One region of the Paenibacillus intestini genome, then DNA from elsewhere that is predicted to be linked to it. Evidence: predicted binding sites of a transcription regulator. Region 1 holds the regulator's gene; each other region holds the start of a gene.
What was found. Region 1 encodes Rex, which represses fermentation and respiration genes when NADH is low (regulators of the CRP and FNR family bind a similar motif). Its sites were predicted from a motif close to TTGTGAAATATTTCACAA; they were not measured.
Positions count from the first base shown of each region.

Region 2: a site for Rex is predicted at 2,792-2,809, ahead of adhE (bifunctional acetaldehyde-CoA/alcohol dehydrogenase). Genes of this name have one in related genera too.
Region 3: a site for Rex is predicted at 2,944-2,961, ahead of J2T16_RS14880 (cytochrome ubiquinol oxidase subunit I). Genes of this name have one in related genera too.
Region 4: a site for Rex is predicted at 2,170-2,187, ahead of nirB (nitrite reductase large subunit NirB). Genes of this name have one in related genera too.

Region 1 covers NZ_JAURUN010000001.1:67,686-73,342, reverse strand. The annotation lists gene J2T16_RS00405 (AAA family ATPase) at 1-936, opposite strand, end outside; gene J2T16_RS00400 (hypothetical protein) at 929-1,456, opposite strand; gene J2T16_RS00395 (hypothetical protein) at 1,789-2,319, opposite strand; gene J2T16_RS00390 (amidohydrolase) at 2,364-3,671, opposite strand; gene J2T16_RS00385 (redox-sensing transcriptional repressor Rex) at 3,655-4,311, opposite strand; gene dinG (ATP-dependent DNA helicase DinG) at 4,530-5,657, opposite strand, start outside.
Region 2 covers NZ_JAURUN010000003.1:750,892-756,548, reverse strand. The annotation lists gene adhE (bifunctional acetaldehyde-CoA/alcohol dehydrogenase) at 99-2,711, opposite strand; gene J2T16_RS12640 (Crp/Fnr family transcriptional regulator) at 3,140-3,856, shown strand; gene J2T16_RS12635 (hypothetical protein) at 3,998-4,714, opposite strand; gene J2T16_RS12630 (hypothetical protein) at 4,909-5,637, opposite strand.
Region 3 covers NZ_JAURUN010000004.1:385,305-390,961, forward strand. The annotation lists gene cydD (thiol reductant ABC exporter subunit CydD) at 1-403, opposite strand, end outside; gene cydB (cytochrome d ubiquinol oxidase subunit II) at 405-1,418, opposite strand; gene J2T16_RS14880 (cytochrome ubiquinol oxidase subunit I) at 1,405-2,820, opposite strand; gene J2T16_RS14885 (hypothetical protein) at 3,193-4,524, shown strand; gene J2T16_RS14890 (glycosyltransferase) at 4,524-5,450, shown strand; gene J2T16_RS14895 (glycosyltransferase family 4 protein) at 5,452-5,657, shown strand, end outside.
Region 4 covers NZ_JAURUN010000003.1:368,393-374,049, reverse strand. The annotation lists gene J2T16_RS10895 (M42 family metallopeptidase) at 1-498, shown strand, start outside; gene J2T16_RS10890 (hypothetical protein) at 701-1,021, shown strand; gene J2T16_RS10885 (metal-dependent hydrolase) at 1,297-2,004, opposite strand; gene nirB (nitrite reductase large subunit NirB) at 2,277-4,706, shown strand; gene nirD (nitrite reductase small subunit NirD) at 4,770-5,096, shown strand; gene J2T16_RS10870 (formate/nitrite transporter family protein) at 5,157-5,657, shown strand, end outside.

The DNA of each region.
Region 1 (5,657 bases):
CGCAAGAGATAAATGACGCTGTTCGATGGTAAGCAAGCCCTCACGCATCGCATAGATCGCAGCTTCATTCATGACACTTTCGAGCTGTGCGCCTGAGAAACCGTAAGACTCTTCCGCTGTTTTTTCCAGACTCACGCCCTGTGTAAGTGGTTTGTTCACTGCATGTAGCTCCAAGATGTGTTTTCTACCTTTTTTATCTGGTAAATCCACCTGAATATGACGGTCAAAGCGCCCTGGACGTGTCAGTGCACTATCGAGCATCTCTTTACGGTTGGTAGCTGCAATCAGCAATATCCTAGGCGTCTCGGAAGTGTATATGCCATCCATCTCCGTCAGCAACTGATTTAAGGTCTGATCATACTCACGTTGCTGTCCACCTTCACGTTTACCACCGATCACATCAATCTCATCAATAAAAATGATCGCATTTTCCTTGTTTTCCTTCGCTGCCCGTGTTCTGGCATCCTTAAACAAATCCCGGATTCTGCTGGCACCTACACCGACATACATTTCAACAAACTCACTGCCTGATGCAGCTACGAATACCGAATCCGTGTAGTGAGCCGCGGCTTTAGCCATCAACGTTTTCCCTGTTCCCGGAGGACCAGTCAGCAAAATACCTTTCATTGGCCTTATCCCAAACTTCTGTATTTCTTCATGACGGATCAGAAAGTCAAGCGCCTCTCTTAATTCCTGCTTGGCACTGTCCTGACCTCCAATTTCTTCAAACGTCAGTTTTGAAGGTCCTTTTTTCTTCCGTTTACGCTCTTGTCCAGCACCTACCGTAATCCCGCCGCGCATCTGCATCATGAATAACAACCCACCAACCAGCAATGCTGCGATCAGAATCGGAACAATATTCACACCGATAAAAGCAAGAAAAATGATAACAACTGGGACAATTCCTATGGCTGCTTCTTTTGTCCATTTAGGCATTAGGCCACACTCCTATCTGACCGGGTACACGCGGCAGTATAATAAACTTGCTGGCTTCTCCGTCTCGCAGACTTACATAAACATTGTTGTCATCCATCGCCGTATTGACTTGAATTCCTCCTGTAGCCATCTTGGACAACGTCGGAGTAATCTCGGCGTATTGTTTGTTCTCCATCGCCTGGGCTACGGTAAACATGGCATCTCCCCACCAGTTTTCAAGCGCCTCATTGGAGTGGTCTACGACATCCAGTTTGAGCGCTCGGGAGCCGATCAGGTTCTGTCCTTCTCTATGAATATATTGCACCAGTCTACCTAAATCTACATTTGGCTTTAAATCAAGTTTCATTTGTACATCATTGCGGTTAATAGTTAACTGAACGCTATTAACACCTTCGTACTGAGTAACCATCTTTTCAATCGGACTCTGTACGGCTACTTGACGGTATATGAACCAACCTCCAAACAACAGGACGGCAGAAACTACGGCGGTTAGAACAATAGGCAATACTTTCAGCTTCAAATGAATTACCCCTCCCAAAATGAGCCCGTCCTTAATCTACAGGCTTGTATATTTAGCTGTACATCATGTCTGCAACGTTTATTGCAGATTTATTTGCGTTGTTCGTTAACTTCAGTACATATCTGAGTATATCACATCGTATATACAATTTCGAAGGCGAAAATATGAATAAATTAATAATTTTAACTATTTCATTTGATGTTCAATGGTTGGAATGCAAAAAACCGGTTCAGTCGGTATCCCGTCTGCCGGTTTTTTGGCTTATTGTTATGTGCAACTATCTATGAATTGACCGTTTTATTCATCATCATAATGGAAGAAGATGTATGAAGTCAGCTGTTCGGTAACGTATATACCAGATCGACTTGCTCTCCGTTGCTAAATCGGTAAAAGCGATAATAGTTATGCGTATCATCGTCATAGTACACTTGCCACACATAGATATTGTTCACAACACCTGGCATGATCCGTTTGATCTCACCGCCTGGAACATCTGAGCTGAAACGGTTGCGAATCTGCATTTCGGTCATCCCGTTCTGCAATAACTCACTGTGCACACCTGCCGCGCCTTGTACAGGCTGATTGTTATTATCAAACTTAACCCAGATCATAATGTCCTGATTATCTTTGTTTTTAGCTGTCATCGTCCAGTATATGTTGTCAGCGCCACTCTTTTCGCCCCACACGTACTTCCGCAGTTCATCAGGTGCTGTAATGCCCAGCTGGTTCTGTGCCGATTCAATCGCCAATGCTTCTTCCTGCCGCTGATCCTGCGTGACATAGACGTAATATCGCTGAAGCCCAATCAAGATCAGAACGAGAATGAGCAGCGATATCCATATCCACTTCTTTTTTTTCTTCAAGAGTTGAACTTCCTTTCCCTAAAAGTGCGCATTGAAGTTGCCTCTTAACGCGCAAGCAATTGATCAAAGGCCAACTGGGATTCCCGCAAAATGCGCTCTTCATCCAGTGTTAAACATTCACCATGTTTTACGACTTGTTTGCCATCTACCCATACATGTTCCACATCTTTCGCCGAAGCCGAGTAAATTGCATGTGAAATCAAATCCGTGTGTGGATAGAAGTGAGCCTGTTCAATGTTGAGTGCAATAAAATCAGCCTTTTTACCAACTTTCAAAACTCCAGTATCGTTCAGGAAGATGGACTTCGCACCGTAAGCTGTTCCAAGAAGCAACGCTTCCCCGGCAGGTACGGCGGTAGGATCACCGGATACTCCTTTATGAATTAAAGCTGCAAGTCTCATTTCCTCAAACATATCCAGATTGTTGTTGCTTGCCGGTCCGTCTGTTCCTAAAGATACAGTAACTCCTGCTTTCAACAAAGCGGGAACACGAGCTACACCCGATGCAAGCTTCAAATTACTACCCGGATTATGGGATACAGCGACATCATGACGTGCCAAGATCTCGATCTCTTCATCGTTGAGATGCACAGCATGCGCTACGAGTGAAGGACGTGAGAAAAAGCCATGCTTCTCCAAATGTGCCACTGGACGCATGCCGTAATCTGATACATTCTGCTCCACTTCACGAAGCGTCTCTGACATGTGCGTATGGAGAGGCAGGTTTAGATCATGCGCAACTTGAACAAGCTTCTCTATGTAATCTGGAGGGCATGTGTAAGGCGCGTGCGGAGAGATTACGGTTGTGATGCGTCCATCCGCCTGTCCATTCCATTCACGCGCAAACGCAGCGGACTCTTCGAGCTTTCGCATCTGCTCTTCTTCGGAGCACAGTCCAATGACACCGCGAGCCAGCGCAGCTCTTGCTCCTGACTGTTCAACCACTTTTGCTACCTGATCCATGTGGTCATACATGTCCAGGAAAGCTGTTGTTCCGCCTTTTAACATCTCAAGCACCGAAAGGGATGCTCCCCAATACACGTCCTCAGAAGTCATTTTGGCTTCCATTGGCCACATTTTTTCTTGTAACCACACTTGCAATGCCAGGTCATCACCATGACCTCGAAGCAGAGACATTGCCGCATGACCATGCGTATTGATCAGACCCGGCAGGAAGAGCAGTCCTTTTCCATCCACTTTAGGCAGGTTCTCGTCACCATCCGGCAGCGTCTCACCAATATGCACAATCTTGTCATTTTCAACGACCATATACCCTTGAATCACAGTCCAATTGGCACCTTCATTTACAGCAAATTTACCATTTTGGATTACCCATTTATTCGTTGTTGTCATCAAGCTCATCTTCCTTCCCGTTCTCCAAATAATAAGCCAAACTGAGCAAATCCGTTGTAAAGTCTGCATGATGAATCCGCACATGTGAAGGCGTTTTTAGAATCGTCGGTGCAAAATTCAGGATCGCCTCAATACCCGATTCAATCAGTTGATCGGCAACATTCTGAGCTTCCGTGTCCGGCACCGTGATGATCCCGATACGGATGTTATCTTTCTGAACCGCTTCTGTAAGTTCTTCCATAGGTTTGACCGTCAGGCTATTAATTTTACTGCCAATCTTAGGCCCAAACGCATCAAAAATAGCGACAATTTTCATATTGTCCTTCAAATAAGCATTATAATTCGATAAGGCATGTCCGAGATTACCGGCCCCTACCAGAGCCACATTAATTTGCTGATCAATTTTCAAAATGTGACGAATCTTCTCGATCAGGTAAGACACATCATACCCGATTCCTTTACGACCAAAATCACCGAAATAAGCTAAATCTTTACGGATTTGAGCTGGATTCAAATCCAGTCGCTGTCCTAGTTCCTGCGAGGAAACCGTTGTCACCTCACGCTGAACCAACTCGTTTAAATAACGCAAATATACAGGCAGACGCCGTACTACCGCTTCTGATATTTTATCCGATTTCATCCTTGCTCCCCCTTACCATCGCCACGATTAAATAAATATTGAAAAGATGAGCATTCTGTATACATGCAATATCCATGCATGATGTCCTCATACAGAATGCCCGAATTATTAGGAATATAAGTTCATTAAAGCGCTGCCCTGTTCGAACTTTGTGAAGTCTTCTTCAAAGTTTAACGCCATGGTGAAGTCCAATGCAATGTTATAGCTTTACATCGTAATTATTTTTGAGTTTCTGCAGGTCGATCTAACCATTCAGCAATACGGGGAACCATCTGTTCTGTCAGCATATGCTCCATCTTTGGTCCCGGTAGCGAATACAGGAAGTACTTGCCGTAATAAGCTTCAATTACACGCGTATCATACACAATGACGATTCCGCGATCTTTGCCTGTCCGAACGAGTCGGCCGAAGCCCTGCTTGAAGCGAATGACTGCCTGTGGCACAGACAGCTTCATGAATGGATTCTTCTTCTGCTCTTGCAACAGTTCACTCTTCGCTTCCAGAAGCGGATGGTTAGGCGGCTGGAAAGGCAGTCTCACAATCGCAAGACAGGTCAGCGCTTCACCCGGAATATCCACGCCCTCCCAGAAGCTACTCGTACCCAGCAGGACTGCTGCTTTGGCATCCTGGAAGCGTCGGGTCAACTTCGAACGATTCCCGCTGTCAACACCTTGCCCCAGTAACGAGATGTCATTCCCGGACAAAGCCTCTTTCAGTGGTTCATAGACTTGTCGAAGCATTTTATAAGAGGTAAACAGCACCATCATACGTCCTTGAGTTGCAATCGCCGTCTCAGCAAGAGAGTGCACCAGCATCTGTACAAAGTGCGCGTCCCCTACGCTCCCCTTCAGACTCGGGAAATCCCGCGGGATTACTAACAAAGCTTGTTCCCGATAATTGAATGGGGAAGGTAGCATCGAGGTCAGAAGCCGATTATTGTCGGCAGCTTCCTGCAAACCCAGTTGCTCAATCATGAACTGGAATGACTTATCCACCGACAGCGTAGCCGATGTAAGCACAACGCTTTTCTTTTTATCGAAAAACATCTCTTTCAATTGCGCGCTCACATCAACCGGAACAGCGTATAGCTGGAGTGACTTGCTACGGAACTGTCCGCTGGCCTCCATCCAGTACACGGTCTTGGCATCATCCATACGCATGAAGAATCTTAAATTCTCCTTCATCGTCGTCAGATCTTTCAAGAGCCCGGTGATATCAGTGATCAGACTGTCGGACTGATAATCATCCTGATCTTCTTTTACTTCGAGCAACAGTTTGTCACCCTTACGAACCAAATCACCCAATGTCACATAGATCTGGTTCTCCAAATCCTGCAACTCCTGCCA
Region 2 (5,657 bases), on a different contig from region 1:
GGCTATGCAACTATACGGCAATCGGGGCTCCCCAATGTGGAGAACCCCTGAATCACTTGCCTTAACTTGAAGTACTAAGTTGTAATTTATGTTGCTTGTTATTCAAATTTGCCATAGAAAGCGTTGCGGTACACATCGGCAAGTTCAGTGACCAGCGGCAGTTTTGGATTCGCTGTTGTACATTGGTCTTCGAAGGCACGATCTGCCAAGTAGTCTACACGCGATTCGAAGTCTTTCGCGTCAAAGCCGATCTCCTGGAACGATTCCTCGATGCCCAGTTTTTTGTTCAGATCACGGATGGCTTTGATCAAGCTGTTCACGCCTTCTTCGGTTGTACGTGCTGGTAATCCGAGAATACGTGCGATTTCGGCGTACCGCTCATCGGCCACAAAGTGCGAATATTTCGGGAACGATGCAAATTTCGTCGGTTTTTTCGCATTGTAACGAATAACGTGTGGTAATAGGATGGCATTGGTGCGTCCGTGTGCGGTGTGATATTGACCTCCCCATTTATGCGCCAAGCTGTGGTTAATGCCCAGGAACGCGTTGGCAAAAGCCATACCGGCAATCGTGGAAGCATTATGCATTTTCTCACGTGCCAGTTTGTCACCTTGCAGTGACGATTGCTCCAGGTATTGGAACACCAGTTGGATGGCTTTGATTGCCAGACCGTCTGTGTAGTCATTCGCCATAACGGATACGTACGCTTCAATCGCATGTGTCAATACGTCCATACCGGTGTCGGCTACTGCCGTTTTTGGCAAACTGTATACGAACTCAGGGTCAACAATCGCTACGTCTGGTGTCAATTCATAGTCAGCGAGCGGATATTTGGTGTTGCCATGCTCTTTATCCGTAATTACCGCAAACGATGTGACTTCCGAACCTGTACCTGATGTTGTCGGGATGGCTACGAATTTCGCTTTTGATCCGAGTCTTGGGTATTTGTAAATCCGTTTACGGATATCCATGAATTTTTGTTTCAGGTTGTTGAACTCTGTATCCGGATATTCATAGAACAACCACATCGCTTTGGCAGCATCCATTGGTGACCCGCCACCGAGTGCGATAATACAGTCTGGCTGGAAGCGTTCCATCATGGCTGTACCGCGGTCTACTGTTGTTGTTGATGGATCCGGCTCAACTTCTGAGAAGACTTCAATCGCTACCGGTGTCTGACGTTGACGCAGATAATGCTCTACTTTTTCCACATATCCGAGTTTGACCATCATGGCATCTGTAATAATCGCTACGCGAGTAATGTCCGGCATTTTGGCAAGGTATTGAGTTGCCCCTTTTTCGAAGTAGACTTTGTTCGGCACTTTGAACCATTGCATATTCACGGTACGGCGAGCCACCCTTTTCACATTGATTAGGTTCACAGCAGTTACGTTGGAAGATGTCGAGTTACGTCCGTACGATCCACAACCCAGTGTCAACGATGGCATGTTGGTATTATAGATATCTCCGATTGCGCCATGTGTTGAAGGGGAGTTCACGATAATCCGTCCGGTTTGCAGGCGATCCGCAAATTGATTGATCACTTCTTCATTGTTCGAATGAATGACAGAGGAGTGACCCATACCACCAAAAGCAACCACTTCTGCCGCACGCTCAATACCATCTTTTGCAGATTTAACTTTGTAACATGCCAGCACCGGACTCAGTTTCTCAGCAGACAATGGGAATTTGGTGCCTACACCTTCAATCTCGGCTACCAGAATTTTAGTACCTGCCGGTACTTCAATACCGCACATTTTGGCAATGTTCACAGCGGACTGACCTACAATGGTCGGGTTAACCGCACATTTCTCTGCGTTGATTGCACCTGCTGTCAGTTTGGCTGCCTCTTCTTTGTTCACAAAGTAACAGCCGTTCGTAATCATTTTCTTTTTCACTTGATCGAAGATGGGTTCTTCAATAATGACCGCTTGTTCGGACGCACAGATCATACCATTGTCAAAAGACTTCGACAGAATCAAATCCGTTACCGCCTGGTTGATATCTGCACTTTTCTCGATAAAGCAAGGCACGTTACCTGGTCCTACGCCCAGTGCCGGTTTACCACAGCTGTATGCTGCCCGTACCATCGCTGATCCGCCTGTCGCCAAGATGAGAGCCACATCATTGTGATTCATCAATGCGTTCGTACGATCCATGGATGGATCATCAATCCATTGGATACAGTCGGCTGGAGCACCGTTTTTCACAGCAGCTTCAAGCAAAATTTTCGCGGCCTCGCGGCTACAGTTCTGTGCGGAAGGGTGGAAACCAAAGATGATCGGATTACGTGTTTTGATGGCAATCAGTGCTTTAAACATCGTTGTTGATGTCGGGTTGGTTACCGGTGTGATCCCCATGATAATACCAACCGGCTCCGCAATTTTCTGGAAGCTGTCATATTCATTGTCTTCGATAACGCCTACTGTTTTTTCATATTTAATGCTGTTATAAACATACTCTGTTGCGAATATATTTTTAATAATTTTATCTTCATATACACCGCGTCCCGTTTCTTCCACGGCCATTTTGGCGAGCATCATATGTTTATCCAGTCCCGCAAGCGCCATTGCCTGCACAATCCGGTCTATTTGCTCCTGATCCATGGACATGAATGCTGCATGTGCTTTGTTCGCTTTATCAATTAACGTTTGAATATACTGACCTGCTGTCGGTTCTTTTGTTGGGGCGACTTCATTTTTTACAGCCATCTCCCTCATCCTCCTAAAGGTTCGTATTGGTTTGTCTCTCTTCTTTACATGCACATCGTACCATGGGGAAAAGATATATTATGTGATTTTTTTCACAAAGTATGACAAATTTTAGTTAAGTTTTTAACCTCCCCTTAGAAGTCATATTTCAGTTTCTATTTAAAATAGTAGACCAACAGCCTCATCCTTCCCCTCGAAAAGTGAATTTAATCACAATGTTTGAAATTTCGCCATTTTTAAATGCTTTCCATGCCCCTCAAACGGTAAGATTAGGTATATACTGAACTTAAAAATTGAACCACCGCAATTTGTACCGTACCTCCACACGGCCGAGATGCCCAGATCAGGATGGCACAGTTTGCGGCGAACCTCGGGGGCAACATGTAGCTGCACTCGCCAGACCGGGGAGATAAAGGGGAGATCAACGTATGGGAGAACTAACAAACGTACTGGAAAAACGCGGAAACACCAACTGTTTCTCGGAAGTGAATTTTAATCATCTGCTCGTAACGATGAAAGACCGAACCTACCCGGAAGGAACACATCTGTACTGGGAAGGTGACGTCTCTGACAAACTTTATTATATGAAACGGGGACGTGCACAGATCACGAAATCCACCGACGAGGGCAAGGAACTGATCATGTACATGTACCAGACAGGCGATATGATTGGTCAGGCCGATCCGTTCTTTGGCTCCAGACACAGCTTCTCGGCGGAAGTACTGGAGGACAGCGAGATTGGTGTGCTGGAACACAAGGACCTGGAAATGTTGATCTGTCAGCATTGTGACTTTGCGATTGATTTCATGAAGTGGATGGGCATTCATCATCGTTTAACCCAAACAAAGTTCCGGGATTTGATGTTGTACGGTAAACCTGGGGCACTCTGTTCTACCTTGATCAGGCTATCCAATTCGTATGGAGAGGCGCACGGAGATCATGTGATGATTCATAAAAAAATTACCCACACGGATCTGTCCAATATGATTGGCGCTACCCGTGAAAGTGTAAACCGCATGCTCAGTGACCTTCGCAAAAAAGATGCCATTGAATATGACAATGGTATGATTGTGATCAAAGACCTGAAAATGTTGCAGGGCATTTGCCACTGCGAATTGTGCCCGAATGAAATTTGCCGCATTTGACGTCATGTTAAATGAATAGCTTGACCTCAGGTAGCGGGCCTTTCACTTGCTGTCACGACTGTTTAAAGAGTTCATCATACAGTAAAAAGCCCAAATTTGATTATTATCAACATTGGGCTTTTCGTATTTCCTTGTATGTGCTCAGGATGCGTTGACAAGTTCAAGCTTCACCGCATCCCGTGGATTTAATTTCATATCCAATCCATTCTCCATTAACTCTTTATCATTGACCTTGATTACCCAGCGCTGATTCGTCCGAGGCATAACATTCTCAACGGCAACAACAAACTTGTTATTCTCCGACAGACGCACAACTCCACTGGATTTTAATACGTCACGAACAGTGCATTCTTGCACATAAATACCGGCATACTGCCGATTCAGATTTGGTTCCACGCTACCACCGCTCACTTTAAGCAGGGTTGTCTGATATGCGACACCTTCTCCCCCGCTGTCAGCAGCTTTGACGTATATAATGACTTCATCCTTAGCATGAAGCTCGGTATCCCACTTTTCTGGAGCAATATCCTTACCGTTCAGCTTCACTGCCCAACTCAGAGACGAATCAAGAGAAACCTCACCCACAGACTGGATCCGTTTTCCGTCTGCCGTAAAATCAACCAGCCCGCTGTTCAGCAAAGCTTTTTTGAGCGTCAAGCCTTCACTGAAATCTCGTTTGATGGACTTCGTCGCATCAGGTAAAAAAGTACTGCCATCAATGGCAACCGTAATCGTATTGGCTGAATCTTTCTCTGAGACAACCGGCTGTTCGGAAGGCTGTGTCTCTCTGGTACACCCCGTCAAAATGACGAGAACAAGCATACATAGACCTATGTAACCGGGAATTTTCTTCATCATGTAGGTAACACCACCCTGCGTAAAATCATTCACCCTGTTGTCCATACCCTTTATTATGGCACATTCTTTGATAAAAAACAGTGTCAAAGCCGTTACTTTTGTCCTTTCCCTGTTTACGCACCTACCATCAAAAAAGGGAGAGCCTGCAAGCAGACCCTCCTTATACTGCATTAGCCATGCGTTTGACCCGACCACTATTGAACAAAAGCCTGCATGTAGGTACGACCTCCGTCGCCGTCCTTCACATAGGGATTAAGGCCAAACGTCTGAGTATCGGATACAAAAACACCAGTAAGCAAACGACCTTCAAGTAATGCACCGTCTACCTGTACGCAGCAGGACGGAGCATCTACGTATTCCTGATACAACGGAATATGACCGTAGGGCTGATGAATTTTGAACACTTTGCCCTGCTCATGCAATGGGCGATCCGAGAAATACGTCGGAACAATATATCGTGCAATAACTTCCAGTTCTTCCGCAGTGTAGAACGGCTCATCACCAAGCCAAGGTGCAAACATACGGATTTTTTCGTATTGTGACCAAACCACGGCCTGAATGAGCATTTCGATCTGAACCAATTTACCGTTTCCGGCCTTCAGACAGAGCCGGTCGTTGTAAGTTTGTTGTTTTGCATGAGATACACGATCTGGTAACCGCAGTTCACAGCCGATACATTTCCAGCCACTAGGCGCTTGGATCCATTTTTGCAGCACCGCCGGAGACGATCCTGAGCCAGCGCTGTTCATCCAATCCACGTCTGTGTGGACAGGATTATTACTCCCCGAAGGTGAATCAACCGAGCGTTTGAACAGTTCTGCCGTTTTCTGATAAATCAGATGAACCTGAATGGATGCGCTCTCAAGTTCTGCAATATCTTGTTTGCCGTAGCGTATTTCACGGGATAAGCTTTCTTCTCTCATGACAAGTGGCCTCCTTCGCT
Region 3 (5,657 bases), on a different contig from region 1:
ACATACGCGGGATAAACAGCTCCAGATACGTTTTATATTGGGAAACCCCTTCACGTGCCAGTGTCACCAGATGTCCCGTACCTTCTGTCTTGGCATAACGTGGCCCGAGTCTAAACCATTGTTCCGTCATCTGTTTACGCAGATCGGTTCCGGTTCTCTCCGCATACCGCGTAGTGACAAGTTGTAACCAGAATGACAAGGCATAGCGGGCGGAAAAAGCAGCCAGAAACAGCAGCAGCACCGGATACTGTGACGAAACCGCGGCACCTTCGAACAACGCCGTAATCGCCTGTGCCAGCCATTTGGCCTGCATAATAATCGTCATCGCCTGCAAGAGCACCAGCGCAGATGCCAGTGCGAGTACCGGCCGGATGCCCGGCAGCTTCATTAGCCCGCGTCCCATGTCAGTACTCCAGGTGGTGCTGTTCGTTCAGACGTTTGCGGAAAATATAATAACTCCAGATCTGATATCCAAGTACAAACGGTAACAAGGTGCACGCAACAATAGTCATCACTTTTAATGAGTAAGGTCCCGATGCTGCGTTATATACGGTCAGATCAAATGCCGAATTGATGGAACTCACCATAACTCGTGGGAACAATCCGATAAATACGGAGGCAAAAGCAATGGCAATAACCGCACCTGTCATCCCGAAAGCCCAACCTTCACGCTGCTGACGAATGAAGTAAGCCGCAAGAGCCAGTGCCATGGCACCAAGCAGAACCATAATCCAGAGCGCCCAGCCACGAACAGCAAACACATCGGTCATCAGATAGGTCAATAATGCGTATATCGCAAGCACTGCAACCAGCGGTATCATCAACTTTTTCGCCATATAAAGTGCACGTTCTCTCAATTCACCTACGGTACGCAGGGAGGCAAATAACAGCCCGTGAACCAGACATAATAGCGTTACACTCAAACCACCCACAACGGTGTACGGATTCACAATATCCAGGAAACCGGCATGCATTTGCATTTGCTCATCAATGGGCAGACCTTTCATCAACGTTGCAAAAACAACCCCAAACAGGAATGGCAGTAAAGTACTTGCCACTACGATAATAATGTCCCATGTTTTACGCCAGCGCTGCTGTTTCATTTTACTGCGGAACTCAAAGGCGACGCCGCGTCCAATCAACAACAGCAACACAACCACCAGTGGCAGATAGAATCCGCTGAACAGCGTTGCATACCAGTGCGGGAAAGCCGCAAACATGGCACCGCCTGCGGTCAGCAACCAGACCTCGTTTCCATCCCAGAATGGCCCAATCGAATTGATTAATGTACGACGTTCACGATCTGTTTTGGCAATCAGACCCGTAGACATCCCTACCCCGAAGTCGAATCCTTCGAGAAAGAAAAAACCGATAAACAATACGGCGATCAGTACAAACCACAACTCACTTAGTAACAACGGAATACCCCCCATCTACGCCAAACGGATCAGCCGGCTCATCATGCTCGTCTGACTTATCGACGGCATATGGACCTGCTTTGATTTTGCGTACAAACAGATACACCATCACGATGCCAAGAACCGTATACGCCGCAGTAAAGGCAATCGTGGAGAACAAAATCATTCCTGCGGAAACATTAGGTGACACACCTGCCTCGGTCGTCATATACCCGAACACCGTCCATGGCTGTCTTCCGACTTCAGTCATAATCCATCCTGCTGAATTCGCAATAAACGGCAGGGAGATCGCAAAGACCATCAGACGCATAAACCAGGGTTTCGCCACTTCCAGCTTCTTGCGCCAAGCCAGATATGTACCATACATCGCAAGCAGAATCATCAAGCCGCCTGCAGCAATCATGACACGGAAGCTCCAGAATGTGGTTCGCACTGGTGGAATGTAATCTCCGGGTCCATACGTTTGCTGGTACTCGGCATTCAGTTCTTTCATGCCTTTGACACTACCGGAAAATTTACTATAAGAGAGATAACTGAGTAATCCAGGGATTTTGATCTCACCGGAGTTCTCCTGTTTATCCGGGTCAATGGAAGCGATAACCGTCCACGGTGCCGGGTCTTCAGTTGTTGTCCAGGTTCCCTCACTTGCAGCCATCTTCATCGGCTGTGTTTCCACCAGATATTGAGCCTGGAAGTGCCCTGAGAAGGCCACGCCCAGCGAGGAGACAAGACCGATAATAACCGCGATGTTAAAGGATCTGCGGAATACTTCGACATCCTTCTTTTTCATTAACTTATAAGCACTAATGCCCGTCACGACAAAGGCTCCCGTCATTAACGCACCAAAAATCGTATGCGGGAATTCAACGAGAAACTGTCCATTTGTAATGAGTGCAAAGAAGTCATTCATCTCCGCCCGGCCATTATTGATGGCGAATCCAACGGGATGTTGCATAAACGAGTTCGCTGCCAGAATCCACACCGCTGACAGGAATGTGCCGACAAATACAAGCCAGATACAAGCCAGATGTACTTTTTTGGACAGTCGATCCCAGCCGAATATCCATAAACCGATAAATGTGGACTCCATAAAAAATGCCAGCAAAGCCTCGATCGCCAGCGGCGCACCGAAGACATCACCAACAAAGCGGGAATACTCCGACCAGTTCATACCGAACTGGAACTCTTGCAAAATACCGGTGACCACACCGACGGCAAAGTTAATCAGGAACAACTTGCCCCAGAACTTGGCCATCGTTTTGTAAATCTCTTTTCCCTTCGCAACATACAACGTCTCCATAATGGCTACCAACAGCACGAGGCCAATGGATAGCGGTACGAAGAAAAAGTGGAAAATCGTTGTAAGTGCATACTGGATACGCGATAACATAATCGGATCCATACCTTTACCCCTTCTTTCTGCTCGCTTTAGCAAGATACGTAAATGGCTTTGAAGCGGGCTTCTTCGCTGTCTGTCCTCCAAATACGTTGATGAACGTATTGTGCCAGATTACCTAATTTTCACATGTGATAATTATCACTAACTCGTCCCTCTTACGTAAAAAAAGTGACCTCGGTCACACAATAGATAAAATTAAGCCTATTTATCAGGCTTGTTCGTTGCCTGATTGGTCTTGACTGATGCACGTATTCATGGAAGTTGTTCATGTTTGGAGACAAATGCCCATATGTTAGTGTCAGACGGAGATATGTGAAGTGCTACAGCGGCTTTTTACATACCAAAAATCCCTTATCAAGGTGTGGTGAGTTACAAATGGAACATGCTGAACCGTTAACAGATGCGGATCCAAAGCCAAAACAGAGGCAGGAAGAGGATATAAAACAGGCAACAATGGACCTGTCTGTGTCCACAGATCTTGCCGTTCAATATGTGATTTTCCCGCGAAAAGGAGGCTGGTTATCCTTCCCCTACCCGGACATCGTTGCTTTATTTGCAGCTCAAGAAGGCACGATCTTATATGTCAGTAGCCGTACGGCTGAGGAAGAAGAATTACCAAAATCCATTCAGGTGATCTCTCTTTCGGAAGCGGAGAACCGATTACAGGAACCACATACAGTTGCAATCGTCGCACACCCATACTGGCTTATAGCGGTAGCTTCACTACAACCTGAATTATGTATTGCACTATTGCCTGAACCCGTAGGAGATGAAGCTGCATCTCCACTCTGGGAGAGCAATATCTCCAGACTTGTCGGCATTGCCGATCTAGTGGCCACATCCTCGGAAACCCGGTATATGAAGCTGCTCTTTCAAGGTACCCGTGCCATCTGGCTAGGGGGAGAAGACACTTCACCAGCCGGTTACATCCATTATGACGGTACACGTATTCCACTGCGCGATTATGAGATATTTTTTATGCATGCACTTCAGCAGGTACTGACTGGTAAACCAGACCGCGTTACCACGCTTCAATGTCGTTTGCGAGCCGACTACTACAGACAGCTCCGAGCCAAAACAGGTGCTCATGAAACCATCTCGTTTCTTCTGTCCGCATATGAGTATTTACTGGAAGATTCACGTGCCGCCGCCTCACTCAAGGAAGCATTCACTCATGCTATCATCAACGGAAGGCAGGATTGTGTGGTGTCTCATTACCGGTTCCTCTCCGCCATCTATGCGAGATCAGGTCAGATTGAAGAAGCTCTACAGGTGTTTGGCATCAGTGCAAATAATGAGCAGGAACGTCATCATTATGAGCAATTGTGCCGCTGGCTTGAAGCCGGAGAAGAACAGTTGGTTCGAGCAGAACTGCTGCGCATCAATGATGATTATGGCAGTGCTCTGCGCGTCCTGGATGAGCTTGGCGGGGAAACGGCAAGGCATTGGAAGTTCCGTATCTATCAGGAAACAGAGTGTGTGGAGGATGCGCTCGCGCTCGTTCATGCCAGTGATATTCAGGATGCGACCAGCCTTCTGCAATATCGACAACTATCCGGGACGGCACTGGCTCTTCGAGGGGAACGTCACGGTGCGGTAAGGCTGTTTCTGGAGACAGCTGTGGAGGATGAAGAGGCCTTAGCTCGGATTATGGAACTGGAGCTGCTCGATCAAGCCGTACAGCAGTTGCTTGGGGAGGTGCCTTAATGATAGACCCGAAGAAGCGCAGAACCCCTGGAAGTAGGCCCGTTATGCATGATTCACTTCAATCGACTTCGAGTTCCGAAGCCCAAAGCCAAAGCTTCTCAAGTCAAGTTCATCGCATCATTAACTCACGGATCGAAGAGGAAACGAATTCTTCCGCGAGCCGTGATGTAGAGGTAGACGCGTACGAACAAAACTCTCCCGTGCGTCGGGTGCGCAAAAATAAAAACAACAAGCTGACTGCTATGCTTCAGGTACGTAATGAGCAAGGACGTTATCTGGAAGAAGTGTTGCAAAATCTGAGTGAATTCGTGGATGAAATCGTCATTGTGGATGATGCCAGTACAGATGGAACACCGGAAATATGCAGAGCTTTCCCAAAAGTAGTTCGTCTTGATGTGTTAGAGAAGCCATTGTTTGCCGAAGAATGGCGCCTTCGCAACACGTTATGGCAAGCTGCAGTCAGTACAGATCCAGACTGGCTTCTCTCGGTAGATGCCGATGAACTATACAGTGCTGAAGCCAAAAAGGCAATGCGCAAACTCATTGATCAGGACTACGCAGACTGGTTTGCCTTCCGATTCTACGATATGTGGGGTTGCCGAACACATTATCGGGAGGATGAGCTGTGGTCCATGCACAAACGTCACACTGCCTCCCTTGTCCGTTATATGCCGGGCTATCCTTACTTTTACCCGCAACAGAATCACCATGTTCCTCGTCTTCCCGCGTCCTGCACCGTGTTACCAGGGGTATGCACTGAACTGAAAGTTCAGCATCTCGGCTGGGCTGGAAGTTTGGAGGATCGGGTACGCAAATATTTACGTTACAAACGTATTGATCCGCATGGGGAATGGGGCAACCCAGCGCAGTATGAGTCCATTCTGGACCCTGAACCGCGCCTGCTCCCTTGGAAGGAGGAGTCGTAATATGGGTGTGGTCAGCATACTGACCCATAGTTTTACCGATGGTTACAACCGGGAGTTTGGCCGGGTATTTGGCGGCGGGCTGGAACGTTATATTCTCGATCTATGCAGTGTCATCCGCGGACTCGGACATATTCCCGAGGTACACCAGCTGTCCTATTTCGAATCATTCCAGACCCGAACCGAACAGATCGACGTCTATGGTTACGA
Region 4 (5,657 bases), on a different contig from region 1:
GAAGAACTGCATAAAGAAAAGCTACCGAATATCCTCTATTCCGGTGCAACGGTTCAGGAAGAATTGGGACTTCGCGGAGCACGTACAGCAGCCAATCTCATTCAGCCGGACATTTTCTTTGCTCTGGACTGTAGTGCGGCGAACGACATGACGGGTGACAAACAGTCCTTTGGTCATATCGGTCAGGGCGCATTGCTCCGTATCTTCGACCCAGGGATGTTCACGCATCGTGGAATGGTTGAGTATGTTAAGGACACTGCTGCTTCCAATAAGATCAAGACACAATACTTCATCTCGCCGGGCGGGACGGACGCGGGTCAGGTTCACTTGAGCGGTATTGGTGTACCTTCCACCGTAATTGGCATCTGTAGCCGATATATTCACACCTCTTCTTCCATTATTCATACGGATGATTACGATGCGGCTAAAGAATTAATTGTGAAGCTCGTGAAAGGTCTCGATCGTTCAACGATGGAAACCATTATTAATAACGCTTGATATAGGCATAATTCAACGATTTAAAGCTTTAAACTATAGGGATACCTCATTGAATCTTTTTTGGGGTATCTCTTTTTTTAATTGTCACATAAATATATGGATCGTTTGAACATGTTGAGCACGAGATACATAAGATATGATAATGGAAGGTTAGTTAACTAAAGATGAAGAACCAATACATCAAACAGCGGGGGAACTTTGTATGGCAATGGGAAGGAACGGAAAATCAAATAAAGGTTCCAGAAAAACTAATGCCGCAAATACCCTTCTGAGTGGCAATTTAAAAGGTAAAAAACTTGAATTGATTGTTGCCGCGTTATTGGTTAGCGGGAAATTAAGAGTGGATGCGGTCACGCTGTTTAGAGAAGCCACATTAGTTGTAGAATTAGTGGGCCAGTATAAAACACTCCAAAAGATTGAACCCTCTAATTCAGATAAACTAGTACAATTTTTGGATGAAACGGGCCGAGATATGACCCTGAACGATGTCATTCAGGCTTTTCAGCAGCGTATAAATTCCTAAATGCAAGCATGAAAAGAGGTGGCTGTGATGTCTGAGTTTGATGGAGTCGGTTTTGCCGAAATGCTAATTGTACTTATTCTTGTTGTTTTACTAGCCTTTGGTTCTACAGATATCGATACACTTAGCGGTACACCTACTAAAGTCTAACTTGCTTGTTCTTGATGTGTAATCAAACAACAGCGATTTCGAGACGTGTCAACATAGCGACTACTCAAGTTAAGCTCTTGATTTCAGAACGCCAGTCCATAAATAATGGGCTGGCGTTTGTGGTTGTACTACAGAAATAAAGGCGAGAATGCAAACCATGCCAAAATCAGTGTCAGGATTACACAGACATTTTCTACAACTGCTCCATGTTTGGTTCCCGTACTCATCAGATTTGCCCGAATACGCAGTTTTAATGGCGGCAATGGACGAATCCCCCGATTCGTCAAGGAATCGGCAAGCAGATGAAGAGCATAAGCGGAACCTCCAGCGACCCAAATTTCTGGGCCTTGCTGCTGCGTTGTACTGTACAGTAACCCCGTCCAAACAGCTGTTCCATACAAGGTATGGGTTAAGCCCCTGTGTGTAAGTGTCGTGCACAGCATAAGCAGGCTGCCTGCAATCAGATTCCACGGAGCAAAAGCATGACCATAAAAGACCAAGCCCAGTCCAATGGCAAACATCAATACTTTACGCAGTGATCGCGAAGGCAGGAACGACACAAGCCCAATGAATACAGCAAGTAGCAGATTCCACGGTTTGGCCGGAACGTAAAAATACACAAACACAGCCGCAGGCAAAAGAATCGTCTGCAACAGTCGAATCAAACTGCTCGGCAATGCTTTCGATACCAGCAATGAATTAGGCTCATCAATATCTGGCAACAACGATCCTATTAGTGCAACGGTTACAGCCGGAGCAGTAACCTGCATTCCAAGGAGTTGCAACACTGAAAGTGAAACGCCTGTACCGATAATCAGGTGGGATCTTCCCATCATGATGCAAAAACGTCCTTTCGAGAAAATAGGGAACGTAACCGACCCCACTATGATCATACCTCGAACCAAAAATAAGAACAATAGTTCGTATTTCTCATTTCTAAAAATATTTTTGTTTTCGTGACGGTCATCACACTTATTTTAATATGAATGTTCTATCGTAATTAGTGAAATAAATCACATTATGATTGAGTTAGTCGATGTATAATTCAAATATAAGCCATTAAAAATGTTGGTAAATGTACAGGTTTATCCAAGGGAGGGCTACACACATGAACGGAAATAAAGAAAAATTAGTCGTCATCGGTAATGGTATGGCCGGAATCAGCACGGTGGAACAAATTCTAAAATTAACTTCACGCTTTGATATTACGGTTTTTGGTACAGAACCTTATCCTAACTACAATCGTATTATGTTGTCCTACGTACTTGAAGGTAGTAAAACGCTGGATGACATTGTCCTTAATGATCTCCACTGGTACGAGGACTACGGCATTACGCTTCACACAGGAACCACGGTTGCCCGCATTGATGCCGAGACTCGTGAAGTAGTAACCGAAGATGGACACCGTGCTCCGTATGACAAAATTATCATTGCAACAGGGTCAAATTCTTTCATCCTCCCTGTACCCGGACATGACAAGCAGGGTGTCGTTGGTTTCCGCGATATCGCCGATTGCAATATCATGCTGGAAGCTGCAAAAGCATACAAAAAAGCAGCTGTCATCGGGGGCGGACTGCTAGGCCTGGAAGCTGCAAAGGGACTTGTGCAACTCGGTATGGACGTTACTGTTGTGCATCTTATGGATGATCTGATGGAACGCCAGCTCGATCCTCAGGCTTCTGCCATGTTGAAAGCTGAACTGGAACGTCAGGGAATCAAGTTCAAAATGGGCGCTCAAACTTCCGAACTACTGGGTGGTGAACGGGTTGAAGGTATTCGTTTTGCCGACGAATCTGTGCTGAATGTTGATTTTGTGGTCATGGCGGTTGGTATTAAACCGAATATAGCGGTAGCTCGGGAGAGTGGGATCGAAGTCAACCGAGGTATCATCGTGGATGACTACATGCAGACTTCACTGAAAGACGTTTACTCTGTCGGAGAATGTAATGAACATCGCGGTGTGTGTTACGGACTTGTGGCGCCACTGTTTGAACAAGGAATGATTCTTGCGAAACATATTTGCGGAGTCGAAACAGCTCCGTATGAAGGCTCGGTTGTATCCACCAAATTGAAAATTTCGGGTGTAGACGTCTTCTCTACTGGCGAATTCATTGATAGCCCGGAACATAACGTAATTTCGCAAAAAGACGACTGGAAACGAACGTACAAAAAAATCCTGCTTCGTGACAACAAAATGGTAGGTGCTGTACTCTTTGGTGACATTACGGATTCCGCTGAACTGCAGAAACTGATCAAAAACCAGACTGAAATGACAGATGAATTGTACAGTTCCCTTATGGGTACAGGTTGCGGCGGTCATAAAAAAACGACGTCTGTTGAAACGATGCCGGTGGATGAGATCGTTTGTGGATGTAACGGCGTAACCAAAGGCGCCATCGTGGATGTCATCACCAATCAGGGTCTAACTACAGTTGACGAGATTAAAGCCTGCACAGGTGCAACCCGCTCTTGCGGAGGATGCAAACCAGTGGTTGAACAGATTTTACAATACGTGCTTGGAGATAATTTCACTGCCGGTGGCAAACAGGGAATCTGCAGCTGTACAACTCTCGGACGGGATGAGATTGTAGCTGAAATCCGGGAAAAAGGCTTGCAAACGAGCAAGGAAGTCATGAATGTACTTGGTTGGAGCCAGCCTGAGGGCTGCTCGAAGTGTCGTCCGGCCATCAACTACTATCTGGGCATGATTTATCCGGACACACACGAAGATGAAAAAGAATCCCGGTTTGTTAACGAACGTATGAACGCCAATATTCAAAAAGACGGAACATACACCGTTGTACCTCGGATGTACGGCGGGGTAACGACACCAGCCGATCTGAAAAAGATCGCTGACGTTTCGGTTAAATATGATATCAAAGCGGTTAAAGTGACAGGCGGTCAGCGTCTTGATCTCATCGGCGTCAAAAAAGAAGATTTGACTAAAGTATGGGCTGAGCTGGATATGCCTTCGGGTTACGCTTACGCGAAATCGCTTCGTACGGTTAAAACATGTGTTGGCTCCCAATTCTGCCGCTTCGGCACACAGGATTCGATGGCCATGGGTGCGAGAATCGAACGTAAATTTGAACGTCTCGATCTGCCAGCCAAATTCAAATATGCCGTGAACGGCTGTCCTCGGAACTGTGCAGAAGCATGTACGAAGGATATCGGGATCGTCGGCAATGACGGCGGCTGGGAAATCTTCATCGGTGGTAACGGCGGAATCAAAGCAAGGCTCGCTGACTCGCTGTGCAAAGTCAAAACCGATGATGAACTGATCGAATTGTGCGGAGCTATCATGCAGTACTACCGCGAGACAGGTAACTATCTGGAGCGTACTTCCGAATGGGTAGAACGTATGGGTCTGGAGCACATCCGCTCGGTTGTTGTGGATAACGTTGAGGAACGTAAAGCGTTGATGGAACGGATCGAGTTTGCCCTTGCACAGGTGGAAGAACCATGGCAAAAAGCGATTCGTGATGAAGAAGGCCAAAGCAAAATGTTCCATAGCATTGAAGTTACGGCTCGCCCATAAACCAAATTAGATTATATGGGATTCAAATAGAGAAACAAATTGATACAAAAGGAGTGGTTTACGATGACAACCAAACAAACAGGCACGTATTTCCCGGCTGGAGCTATAAATGAATTTCTGCCACGCATTGGCAGAGTTGTCGAGATCGAAGATCTGCAGCTTGCGGTATTCCGTGCTTCGGATGGCACCATCTTTGCTGCTGACAACCATAACCCCCACCCTAAGGGTGGGCCGCTGGCGGAAGGCATTGTCTCTGGACACTATCTCTATGATCCGCTGTACGACTGGAAAATTGATTTGACAACAGGTCAGGTGCAAGCACCAGACAACGGTCAAGTGCAGATGTATCCGGTCAAGGTAGAGAATGACCAGGTCTGGATTGCTGTATAACCTCTGCTCTACCGTAACAATGGGGATTGCGATTGATGTTGACTAATGGGGGAAACCGTGATGTATACACCAAGTGTTGAAGGAATTATTGAAGCTGCCGTCAAAAAGAGAGATCAGATGAATGCAAGTTTGCCACGTTACATGGTCGCTGCCTTAATGGCAGGCGCATATGTGGGGCTCGGCATTATCCTGATTTTTAGTATCGGGGCTCCGCTGCTTGCCGCACACTCACCACTGCAAACGATGCTGATGGGCATGTCCTTCGGACTCGCCCTGACGCTGGTGATCTTTGCCGGGTCAGAACTGTTCACAGGGAACAACATGTTTTTTACGATGAGCACACTCGCCGGACGAACCACAGTGAATGATACGCTAAAAAACTGGGGACTTGTTTTTCTCGGCAACTTGATCGGTGCCGTCCTGCTCAGCCTGCTGATTGTAGGGAGCGGTCTGTTCAAAGCAGCCACCCCGGAGCATCTTCTGTTCGTTGTTTCTGCCAAAAAAATGAGTGCTCCAGTAACTGAGCTTTTCTTCCGCGGCATTCTCTGTAACTGGCTCGTA